DNA from 2 places in the Pseudomonas shirazica genome. Region 2 is predicted to be linked to the other one. Evidence: predicted binding sites of a transcription regulator. Region 2 holds the regulator's gene; the other holds the start of a gene.
The links. Region 2 encodes FliA, which starts transcription of late flagellar genes. Its sites were predicted from a motif close to CTAAAGTTTNNNNNNNNNNNGCCGNTAA; they were not measured.

Region 1 (4,916 bases), 1.1 Mb from region 2:
GAACGAGCGCGCCGCGCGTGCGGCCAAACGCGAACAGCACGTGCTGCAGGAACTGGAGGGTGGCGACCTTGGGCCAGAGCAGTTGGGCCTGGTGATTGCGCACTTCGGTGTGCAGGTAGAAGTGGAAGCCCAGGACGGCGAAGCCGCGGGCCAGGTGTTCCGTTGCCACTTGCGCGCCAACCTGCCGGCGCTGGTTACCGGCGACCGCGTGGTATGGCGGGCGGGCAACCAGGGCATTGGCGTGATCGTCGCGCAGATGCCGCGCAGCACCGAGCTGTGCCGGCCTAACAACCACGGCCAGCTGAAGCCGGTGGCGGCCAACGTCGACCTGATCGTGATCGTCTTTGCCCCCGCGCCCGAACCGCACCCCAACCTGATCGACCGTTACCTGGTGGCGGCGGAGCACGCCGGCATTCGTCCGCTGCTGCTGCTGAACAAGGCCGACCTGATCAACGAAGAGAACGGCCCGGGCCTGCATGCGCTGCTGGAGGTTTACCGCGAGCTCGGCTACCCGCTGCTCGAGGTCTCGGCACATCACGGTGACGGCATGCAACGCCTGCAGCAGATGCTCGACGGCCACATCAGCGTGTTCGTCGGCCAATCGGGGGTGGGCAAGTCGTCGCTGGTCAACAGCCTGCTGCCGGAGGCCGGCACCCGTGTCGGCGACCTGTCGGAATGGTCTGGCCAGGGTACCCACACCACCACCACCGCGCGGCTGTACCACTTCCCCAATGGTGGCGACCTGATCGACTCACCGGGCATCCGCGAGTTCGGCCTGGGTCACGTCAGCCGCAGTGATGTGGAGGATGGTTTCATCGAGTTCCGCGACCTGTTCGGCACCTGCCGCTTCCGCGACTGCAAGCATGATCGCGAACCGGGCTGTGCGCTGCTCAAGGCGCTGGACGAGGGGCGTATCAAGCAGCAACGGATGAACAGCTACCGCTCGATCATCGCCAGTTTGCCGGAAGACGCTTACTGACCCCCTGTGGGCGCGAGGCTCAGCTGCAGCACGCGCCTGTAGGAGCGGCCTTGTGTCGCGATAGGGCCGCAGAGCGGCCCCAGCAATCTTTGCAAAAATGCAGAAGTCCGGGGGCCGCCTTGCGGCCCGATCGCGACGCAAGGCCGCTCCTACAAGGACCGTGCAGGGCACCCCAAGAACCTACTGGTCCTTGGCCTCATCCATCTTCAGCGTCCCCTCTTCGAAGATGTTCAGCTTCTGGCGCAATTCACGCGGCTGCATGGGGGCCTGCCCGGCCTCCCCTGGCCCCGCCGGTGCCGCAGCGGCCGGCGGCGCGGGCTCGGCAGCCGGTGCTTCCGGCGCGCCCTGCTCGCCTTCGATATTGCGCTGGGCCTTTTTGGTCAGCACGATGATGTCGATGCGGCGGTTGACCGGGTTGAACGGGTCCTTGCGGTCGAACAGCGACGACGAGGCATAACCCACCACCCGCGCCACCTGGCCATCCGGGTAGCCGCCGGCCACCAGTGCACGGCGCGCGGCGTTGGCGCGGTTGGCCGACAATTCCCAGTTGCCGAACTCGCCACTGCCGGCATAGGGCTTGGCGTCGGTGTGGCCACTGATGCTGATCTTGTTCGGCACCGCCTTGATGGTGTCGGCCATCGCCAGCAGGATGTCCTCGAAGTACGGCTGCAGGCGCGCGCTGCCAATGTCGAACATCGGCCGGTTCTCGGCGTCCATGATCTGGATGCGCAGGCCGTCCTGGGTGATCTCGAACAGGATCTGGTCCTTGAACTTCTGAAGTTGCGGGTTCTCTTCCACCTTGTTCTGCAGTTCCTGCAGCAGCAACTCCAGGCGCTCACGCTCGACCTGCTCGGCCATGGTCTCCACCTGGTCCTTGTCCAGCTGAATGCTGGTATCAGGCGTCGGCTCCGACTTGGCTTCGGGGTTGATGGTCTTTTCCGGCGCCAGCTGAGGCGAGCCGCCCAGGTCGATGACGTAGGGCGTTCCGCTTTCCGAGAAGCCGATCGGGTCCTTGAAGTAGCCGGCAATGGCGATCTTCTGTTCCGGGGTGGCCGTAGACAACAGCCACAGCACCAGGAAGAACGCCATCATCGCCGTGGCGAAGTCGGCGAAGGCGATTTTCCAGGCGCCGCCGTGGTGGCCGCCGCCAAAGCGCTTGACGCGCTTGACGATGATGGGCTGATTGTTCTCCATGACTCAGCGACCGCGAACCGCTTGTTCCAGTTCGGCGAAGCTTGGGCGGTGCTTGGGGTACAGCACTTTGCGCCCGAACTCGACCGCCAGCGAAGGCGGCATGCCCGAGGCCGAGGCCACCAGCGAAGCCTTGATCGACTCGTAGAGGTTCAGCTCTTCCTTGGCATCGTGCTCCAGGCACTTGGCCAACGGGCCGAAGAAGCCGTAGGCCGCCAGAATACCGAAGAAGGTACCCACCAGCGCCGCACCCACATGGAGGCCGATGGAGGCCTGATCACCATCGCCGAGCGAGGCCATGGTCACCACGATACCCAGTACCGCCGCAACGATACCGAAGCCGGGCATGCCGTCGGCGATGCCGGTCACCGCATGGGACGGGTGCTCCAGTTCTTCCTTCATGCTCAGCAGTTCCATGTCGAACAGGCCCTCGAGTTCGTGTGGGGCCATGTTGCCGGTGGACATGATGCGCAGGTAGTCGCAGACGAATGCGGTCATGCGTTCATCTGCCAGCACCGTCGGGTACTTGGCGAAGATCGGGCTGGCGGCGGCATCCTCGATATCGGCCTCGATGGCCATCATGCCTTCGCGCCGGCTCTTGTTGAGAATCTCGTACACCAGGCCCAGCACTTCCAGGTAGAAGGCATGAGTGAAGCGTGAGCCGAACATCTTCATCGACTTCTTGATGACGTGCATGGTCATGTGGCCAGGGTTGGCCTGCAGGAATGCACCAAAGGCCGCACCGCCGATGATCAGTACTTCGAACGGCTGGATCAGTGCCGCGATCTTGCCGTGGGAAAGCACGTATCCGCCGAGCACGCTCGCGAATACGACGATGATGCCGATAATTTTAGCCATAGGTTCAAAGCACTTGCTGTCGTGGTCAGGGGAAGAGACGGGAGCTTTAAAACTCTTCTTCTACTTATCGGCAGAACTGCGCCAGACTATAGCCACTCAATGCGAAAAGCCAGTTCGGACTGATGTCAAAATGCCAATTGAAACCAAGGTGCCCGCTCAGGCTCCACGTACGCTAGAGGCCTGGGTAAAGCTGCTCGAGAGTGTTCGCATCCCCGTGCCGAAGCACAGCTACGACCGGGTCATGGCCGCCATCCACGATAACCGCCGCTCGCTGCGCGATATCGCCGAACTGATGCAGGATAGCCCGGCTCTGGTGCTGTCGGTGATGCGCGAAGCCAATCACCCCACCAATGCCAGCCTGGCAGAGCCCGCCGAAAGCCTGGAAGTCGCCCTCAACCGCCTGGGCCTGGAGCGCAGCGAACAGCTGCTCAAGCGCCTGCCAGCAGTGCCCGTCGAAGAGATCCCGCCGGTACTGTGCCAGTTCCAGCTGATCAGCCAGCACGCCTCGCAGCAGGCCAGCGGCCTGTTCGCAAGCCGCCTGGCACGGCTCTGGCAGGAAATCCACTGGGGCAGCCTGTTGTTCCTGTCGCCACTCTGGCCGCTGGCGCTGGCCTACCCCAAGCTGCTCGATACCTGGGAGCTGCGGGTTATCCACAAGGGCGAAGACGCCGCCCATGTCGAGGAAGAACTGTTTGGCGTGCGCATCATTGAGCTGTGCCAGACCATGGCGGAGTACTGGCGCCTGCCACAATGGGTGACCCAGGGTTACCGCCTGCTGCTGGAAGAGCGCGAACAACTGGCCCAGGTGCTCAGTATCGCCCGCGATCCGGACCTGCTCAGCCAGCAACACCGCCTGGACGCCGAGCCTGGCCTGCGCCGCTGGTTCAACCAGCCGGCCAACACCGTGCTGCTGGCCAACAACCTGGCCCTGGCGGCACAGGTGGGCTGGGACAACCCGCACCTGTTGCGCTGGCAGCTGCTGACCGCACTGTACCTGCAGACCTCGCTGGACGACGTGCAGCAGCAGGTGCACCAGCAGGCTGCGGCCAGCGCCCGCCGCCATGCCCAGCATGCCTTGTTCCACCCGGCCGAAGCGCTGATCTGGCCCTGGCACCAGCGCCGTCCGCACCCAGACATGCTGGCTCCGCCACCGCCCACCAGCGACGAACTGACGCGCTGGCGCAAGCTGTGCCAGGACCTTCTGGCCCAGCCCAGCCCGTTCACCAACAACGTACACCTGGCCACGCAGGTTATCGAGGCCCTTCTGGCCTCTGGCATGCAGCGGATCCTGCTGCTGAGCCTGGACAAGGCCAACGACCAGCTGCGCGTGCAGCAGATGGCCGGCCTGCCAAAGGAAGCCGGGGCGCTGGTACTGCCGGTGGCGCAGAACAAACTGCTGCAAAAGCTGCTGGCCAAGGCCGGGCAATTGCGTATCACCCCGGAAAACCACAGCCAGCTCTCGACCCTGCTGCCGGCTCCGCTGCGTGCCTTGTTCCGCAGCGAGCACGTGCTGCTACGCTCGCTGGCGGTGGCGGACCAGGTGCTGATGCTGATGGTGGCTGACCAAGGCTGCCGGCCGCTGGCCGATATCAGCGTGCAAGCCTTCGGCAAGACCGCACAGTGCACCGAACGGGCGCTATCGGTGTTTGCCAACCGCAAGGCCTGAGCCTTGCGCTACAATCGCCCCTCTTTCCACACTGGAGACCGTGGATGACTGACTTTTCAGGCCTGCCCCTGGTGATCGAAGCCGCGGACCTGCTGCCGCGCCTGGATTCGCCACAGCTGATCCTGATCGACCTGAGCAGCGCCAACCGCTATGTCAGCGGGCATATCCCCGGCGCCCGCTTTGTCGAAGGCAAGCGTACCCAGCTCGGCCAGCCCCCCGCGC
Region 2 (4,916 bases):
CCTTGGCCGCAGCTGGCGCTTGCACCTTGGTTGCAGCCGGGGCTTCGACGGCGGCCACGTCGCCGCCGAACTTGCCTTTGCCGTGCAACTGGTCCAGCAGCGCCTCGAACTCGTGCTCGCTGATTTCATCGCTGGCTGCACTGGTGTCAGTTGCAGCAGGCGCCAGCGCCTTGGCAGCGGGCAAGGCATCGGCCTGGAAGGTGCCCTTGCCATGCAACTGGTCCAGCAGCGATTCGAATTCGGCGTCGGTAATTTCGTCGCTGGCCGGTTCCGGCGCGCCGGCAACCGGCTGCGCGGCAACTTCGGCGCTGAACTGGCCTTTGCCGTGCAACTGGTCGAGCAGCGACTCGAACTCGGCGTCGGTGATTTCGTCACCTTCACCGCTCACGGTCTCGCCCTGCATCTGCTCGTCGGCCGCAGCTTGCGCCTTGACCGCATCGAGCGAATCGAGCAGCTGTTCGAACTCGCTGTCGGTGATGTCCTGCTCCTCGGCAGGCGCTTCGGCAACCGGTGCCGGTGCCGCGGCGGCAGGCGCTTCAACGGCCACGGCGCCCCCCGGCTCGGCCAGGCGCGACAGCGCCGCCAAAAGCTCGGGGGTAGCCGGGGTCACTTCGGCGCGCTCGCGCACCTGGCCAAACATGCTGTTGACCGTGTCCAGTGCCTCGAGCACCACATCCATCAGTTCCGCGTCGACCCGGCGCTCACCTTTGCGCAGGACGTCGAACACGTTCTCGGCGATATGGCAGCACTCCACCAGCTCGTTCAGCTGAAGGAAGCCGGCGCCCCCTTTTACAGTGTGGAAACCGCGAAAGATCGCATTGAGCAGGTCGGCATCGTCGGGCCGGCTTTCCAGCTCGACCAGTTGCTCGGACAGTTGCTCAAGAATTTCGCCGGCTTCTACCAGGAAATCCTGGAGGATTTCTTCATCGGCGCCGAAGCTCATCAAACGTGCTCCTTAAAAACCCAGGCTGGACAGCAGATCATCGACATCGTCCTGACCGGACACGACGTCTTCACGCTTATCGGCATGAATCTGCGGACCTTCACCCCGAGTCGGATGTTTTTCTCGATCTTTTTCTGCACGCAGTTGATCGTGGTCATGCTGGATGCCCGCAAAGCGGTCGACCTGGCTGGCCATCAGCACCAGTTTGAGCAGGTTGCTTTCCACCTCGGTGACCAACGTGGTGACGCGCTTGATCACCTGGCCGGTCAGGTCCTGATAGTCCTGGGCCAGCAGAATGTCGTTGAGGTGGCCGGCGACCTTGCGGTTACCTTCGGCGCTGTGCGTCAGGAAACTGTCGACGCGCTTGACCAGGTCACGGAACTCCGGCGCAGCCACTTCGCGGCGCATGAAACGCTGCCAGTCGGTGCTCAGTGCCTGGGCCTCGCTGGCCAGGTCGTTGAGCACCGGGGTGCTTTCCTCGACCAGGTCCATGGTGCGATTGGCCGCGCCCTCGGTGAGCCTGACGACGTACGACAGGCGCTCGGTGGCGTCGGTTATCTGCGACACCTCCTCGGCCTGCGGCATGGTCGGGTCGATCTGGAAACTGACAATGGCACTGTGCAGCTCGCGGGTCAGCTTGCCGACTTCCTGGTACAGGCCGCGGTCGCGGGTCTGGTTCAGCTCGTGAATCAGCTGCACCGCCTCGCCGAAACGGCCCCGCTCCAGGCTTTCGACCAGCTCCTGGGCATGCTTCTTCAGGGTCGATTCGAACTCGCCCAAAGACGTTTGTGATGAATCCATGGCGCGCCCCCTGACGTGACTCAGCCGTTGACGCGTTCGAAGATCTTCTCGATCTTTTCTTTGAGCACCTGGGCGGTGAACGGCTTGACCACGTAGCCATTGACGCCGGCCTGGGCCGCTTCGATGATCTGGTCGCGCTTGGCTTCGGCGGTCACCATCAGCACCGGCATGGTTTTCAGGCGATCGTGGGCACGCACCTTGCGCAGCAGGTCGATGCCGGACATGCCAGGCATGTTCCAGTCGGTCACCAGGAAGTCGTAGTGGCCGTTCTCCAGCATCGGCAGCGCCGTGGTGCCGTCATCGGCTTCTTCGGTGTTGGTGAAGCCCAGGTCACGCAACAGGTTCTTGATGATCCGCCGCATCGTCGAAAAGTCGTCAACGATGAGGATTTTCATGTCTTTGTTCAAGTAGACCTCCAAGCAGTCTCAAACGCGCTCGGCCCCGAGCGCGCATTCACAATTCGGTACAACGTAGAAAACGACTGCAACGACAGCGGGCTCAACGCGCCCGCCATTCCCCCAGGCGGCTGCGCAGGCGCGCGGCACACTGGCTGTGCAACTGGCTGACCCGCGACTCGCTGACCCCCAGCACCTCACCGATTTCCTTGAGGTTCAGCTCTTCGTCGTAGTACAGCGCCAGCACCAGGCGCTCACGCTCCGGCAGGTTGGAGATGGCCTCGGTCAGGGCGGCCTGGAAGCGCTCGTCCTCCAGGCCGCGCGCAGGTTCTACCTGGCCACTGGCGCCATCCTCATGCAGCCCTTCGTGCTCGCCGTCCTGCAACAGGTCGTCGAAGCTGAACAGGCGGCTGCCCAGGGTATCGTTCAAGATCCCGTAGTAATCATCGAGACTCAATTGGAGTTCGGCAGCAACTTCATGATCTTTAGCGTCACGGCCGGTTCTGGCTTCAACCGCACGCATCGCGTCGCTGACCATGCGGGTGTTGCGGTGCACCGAACGCGGTGCCCAGTCGCCCTTGCGCACTTCGTCCAGCATGGCCCCGCGGATGCGGATGCCGGCGTAGGTTTCAAAGCTGGCGCCCTTGCTGGCGTCGTACTTGTTGGCCACTTCCAGCAGGCCGATCATGCCGGCCTGGATCAGGTCCTCGACCTGCACGTTGGCCGGCAGCCGCGCCAGCAGGTGGTAGGCGATGCGCTTGACCAGCGGGGCGTAGCGTTCGATCAGCTCGTACTGGGCGTCTTTCGACGCTCGGCTGTACATCTTGAAACCGCTGGCGTTCATAGCACTGGACCCGCGCTGGTGGGTTGCACCAGACGCTCGACAAAGAACTCCAGATGGCCACGCGGGTTGGCCGGCAGCGGCCAGCTGTCGACCTTCTGGGCTATCGCCTTGAAGGCCAGCGCGCATTTGGAGCGTGGGAAGGCTTCGTACACGGCACGCTGCTTCTGCACCGCCTTGCGCACACACTCGTCATACGGCACAGCGCCCACATACTGCAGGGCAACGTCGAGGAAACGGTCGGTGACCTTGGTCAGCTTGGCGAACAGGTTACGGCCTTCCTGCGGGCTCTGCGCCATGTTGGCCAGCACGCGGAAACGGTTCATGCCGTAGTCGCGATTGAGCAGCTTGATCAGGGCGTAGGCATCGGTGATCGAGGTGGGTTCATCGCATACCACCAGCAGCACTTCCTGGGCGGCGCGGACGAAGCTGACCACCGAATCACCGATACCGGCCGCAGTGTCGATCACCAGCACGTCGAGGTTGTCGCCGATTTCGCTGAACGCCTGGATCAGCCCGGCATGCTGGGCCGGGGCCAGGTGCACCATGCTCTGCGTGCCCGAGGCAGCCGGCACGATGCGCACACCACCGGGGCCCTGCAACATCACGTCGCGCAGCTCGCAGCGCCCTTCGATGACATCGGCCAGGGTCCGCTTGGGGGTAAGGCCCAGCAGCACGTCGACATTGGCCAGGCCCAGGTCGGCGTCGAGCAGCATGACCCTGCGGCCAAGCTCGGCCAGCGCCAGGGACAGGTTCACTGAAACGTTAGTCTTGCCGACGCCACCTTTGCCACCGGTCACGGCGATCACCTGTACGGGATGCATGCTACCCATGTCTGTTCTTTACCTTGTCTCGCTGGGACTCAGGCCACACGTAGGGCAATTCTGCGTACCCCTTGGCATAGCTACCTTGCACACATTTCATCATCAACCCGCTCGCCGTGGGTTGTGATAGAGATCAGCGAACATATCGGCCATGGCCTCTTCGCTGGGCTCGTCCTGCTGCTGCACATTGACCGCGCGGGAGACCAACTGGTGCCCCCGAGGCAGGTGCAGGTCGTCAGGAATGCGCGGCCCGTCGGTCAGGTAGGCCACTGGCAGTTCATGACTGATGGCAAGGCTCAGCACATCGCCAAGGCTCGCCGTTTCATCGAGTTTGGTCAGGATGCAACCGGCCAGGCCGCAGCGCTTGTAGCTGTGGTAGGCGGCGGTCAGCACCTGCTTCTGGCTGGTGGTGGCCAGCACCAGGTAGTTCTTCGCGGCAATGCCACGCCCGGCCAGGGTATCCAGTTGCATGCGCAGGGCCGGGTCGCTGGCCTGCAGGCCGGCGGTATCGATCAGCACCACGCGCTTGCGCAGCAGCGGCTCCAGCGCCGCAGCAAGCGACTGGCCCGGGTCGACGTAGGTCACCGGCACGTTGAGGATGCGGCCCAGGGTCTTGAGCTGCTCCTGGGCGCCAATGCGGAAGCTGTCCATGCTCACCAGCGCCAGGTTCTGCGCGCCGTACTTGAGCACGTAGCGGGCGGCCAGCTTGGCCAGGGTGGTGGTCTTGCCCATGCCGGCCGGGCCGACCATGGCAATCACCCCACCCTCTTCGATCGGCTCGACCTCGGGGATTTCGATCATCCGCGCCAGATGCGCAAGCAACATGCGCCAGGCCTGGCGTGGCTCGTCGATCTCGGCAGTCAGGTCCAGCAGCTCACGGGCGATCGGCCCGGACAGGCCGATACGCTGCAGCCGGCGCCAGACGGTGGCCTGCTGCGGCTTGCTGCCTTGCAGCTGGTTCCAGGCCAGCGAGCCGAGCTGCACTTCCAGCAGCTCGCGCAGGCCCGACAGCTCGGAGCGCATGGCATCGAACAGGCGCGGGTCGACCGGCGCCGACGCAGGCGCTGCAGCAGCCTCGGGAACATCGACATGCGGTTCGATCAACGGCTCGG

Region 1: motA (flagellar motor stator protein MotA) is a predicted target of FliA. The motif match lies at 3,093-3,120, and genes of this name have one in related genera.

Annotation. Positions count from the first base shown of each region.
Region 1 covers NZ_CP063456.1:10,590-15,505, reverse strand. Annotated here, with positions in the region: gene rsgA (small ribosomal subunit biogenesis GTPase RsgA) at 1-979, shown strand, start outside; gene motB (flagellar motor protein MotB) at 1,160-2,173, opposite strand; gene motA (flagellar motor stator protein MotA) at 2,177-3,028, opposite strand; gene IMX18_RS00045 (HDOD domain-containing protein) at 3,159-4,694, shown strand; gene IMX18_RS27870 (rhodanese-like domain-containing protein) at 4,739-4,916, shown strand, end outside.
Region 2 covers NZ_CP063456.1:1,145,944-1,150,859, reverse strand. Annotated here, with positions in the region: gene IMX18_RS05275 (chemotaxis protein CheA) at 1-943, opposite strand, end outside; gene IMX18_RS05270 (protein phosphatase CheZ) at 956-1,744, opposite strand; gene IMX18_RS05265 (chemotaxis response regulator CheY) at 1,765-2,139, opposite strand; gene fliA (RNA polymerase sigma factor FliA) at 2,243-2,983, opposite strand; gene fleN (flagellar synthesis regulator FleN) at 2,980-3,813, opposite strand; gene flhF (flagellar biosynthesis GTPase FlhF) at 3,907-4,916, opposite strand, start outside.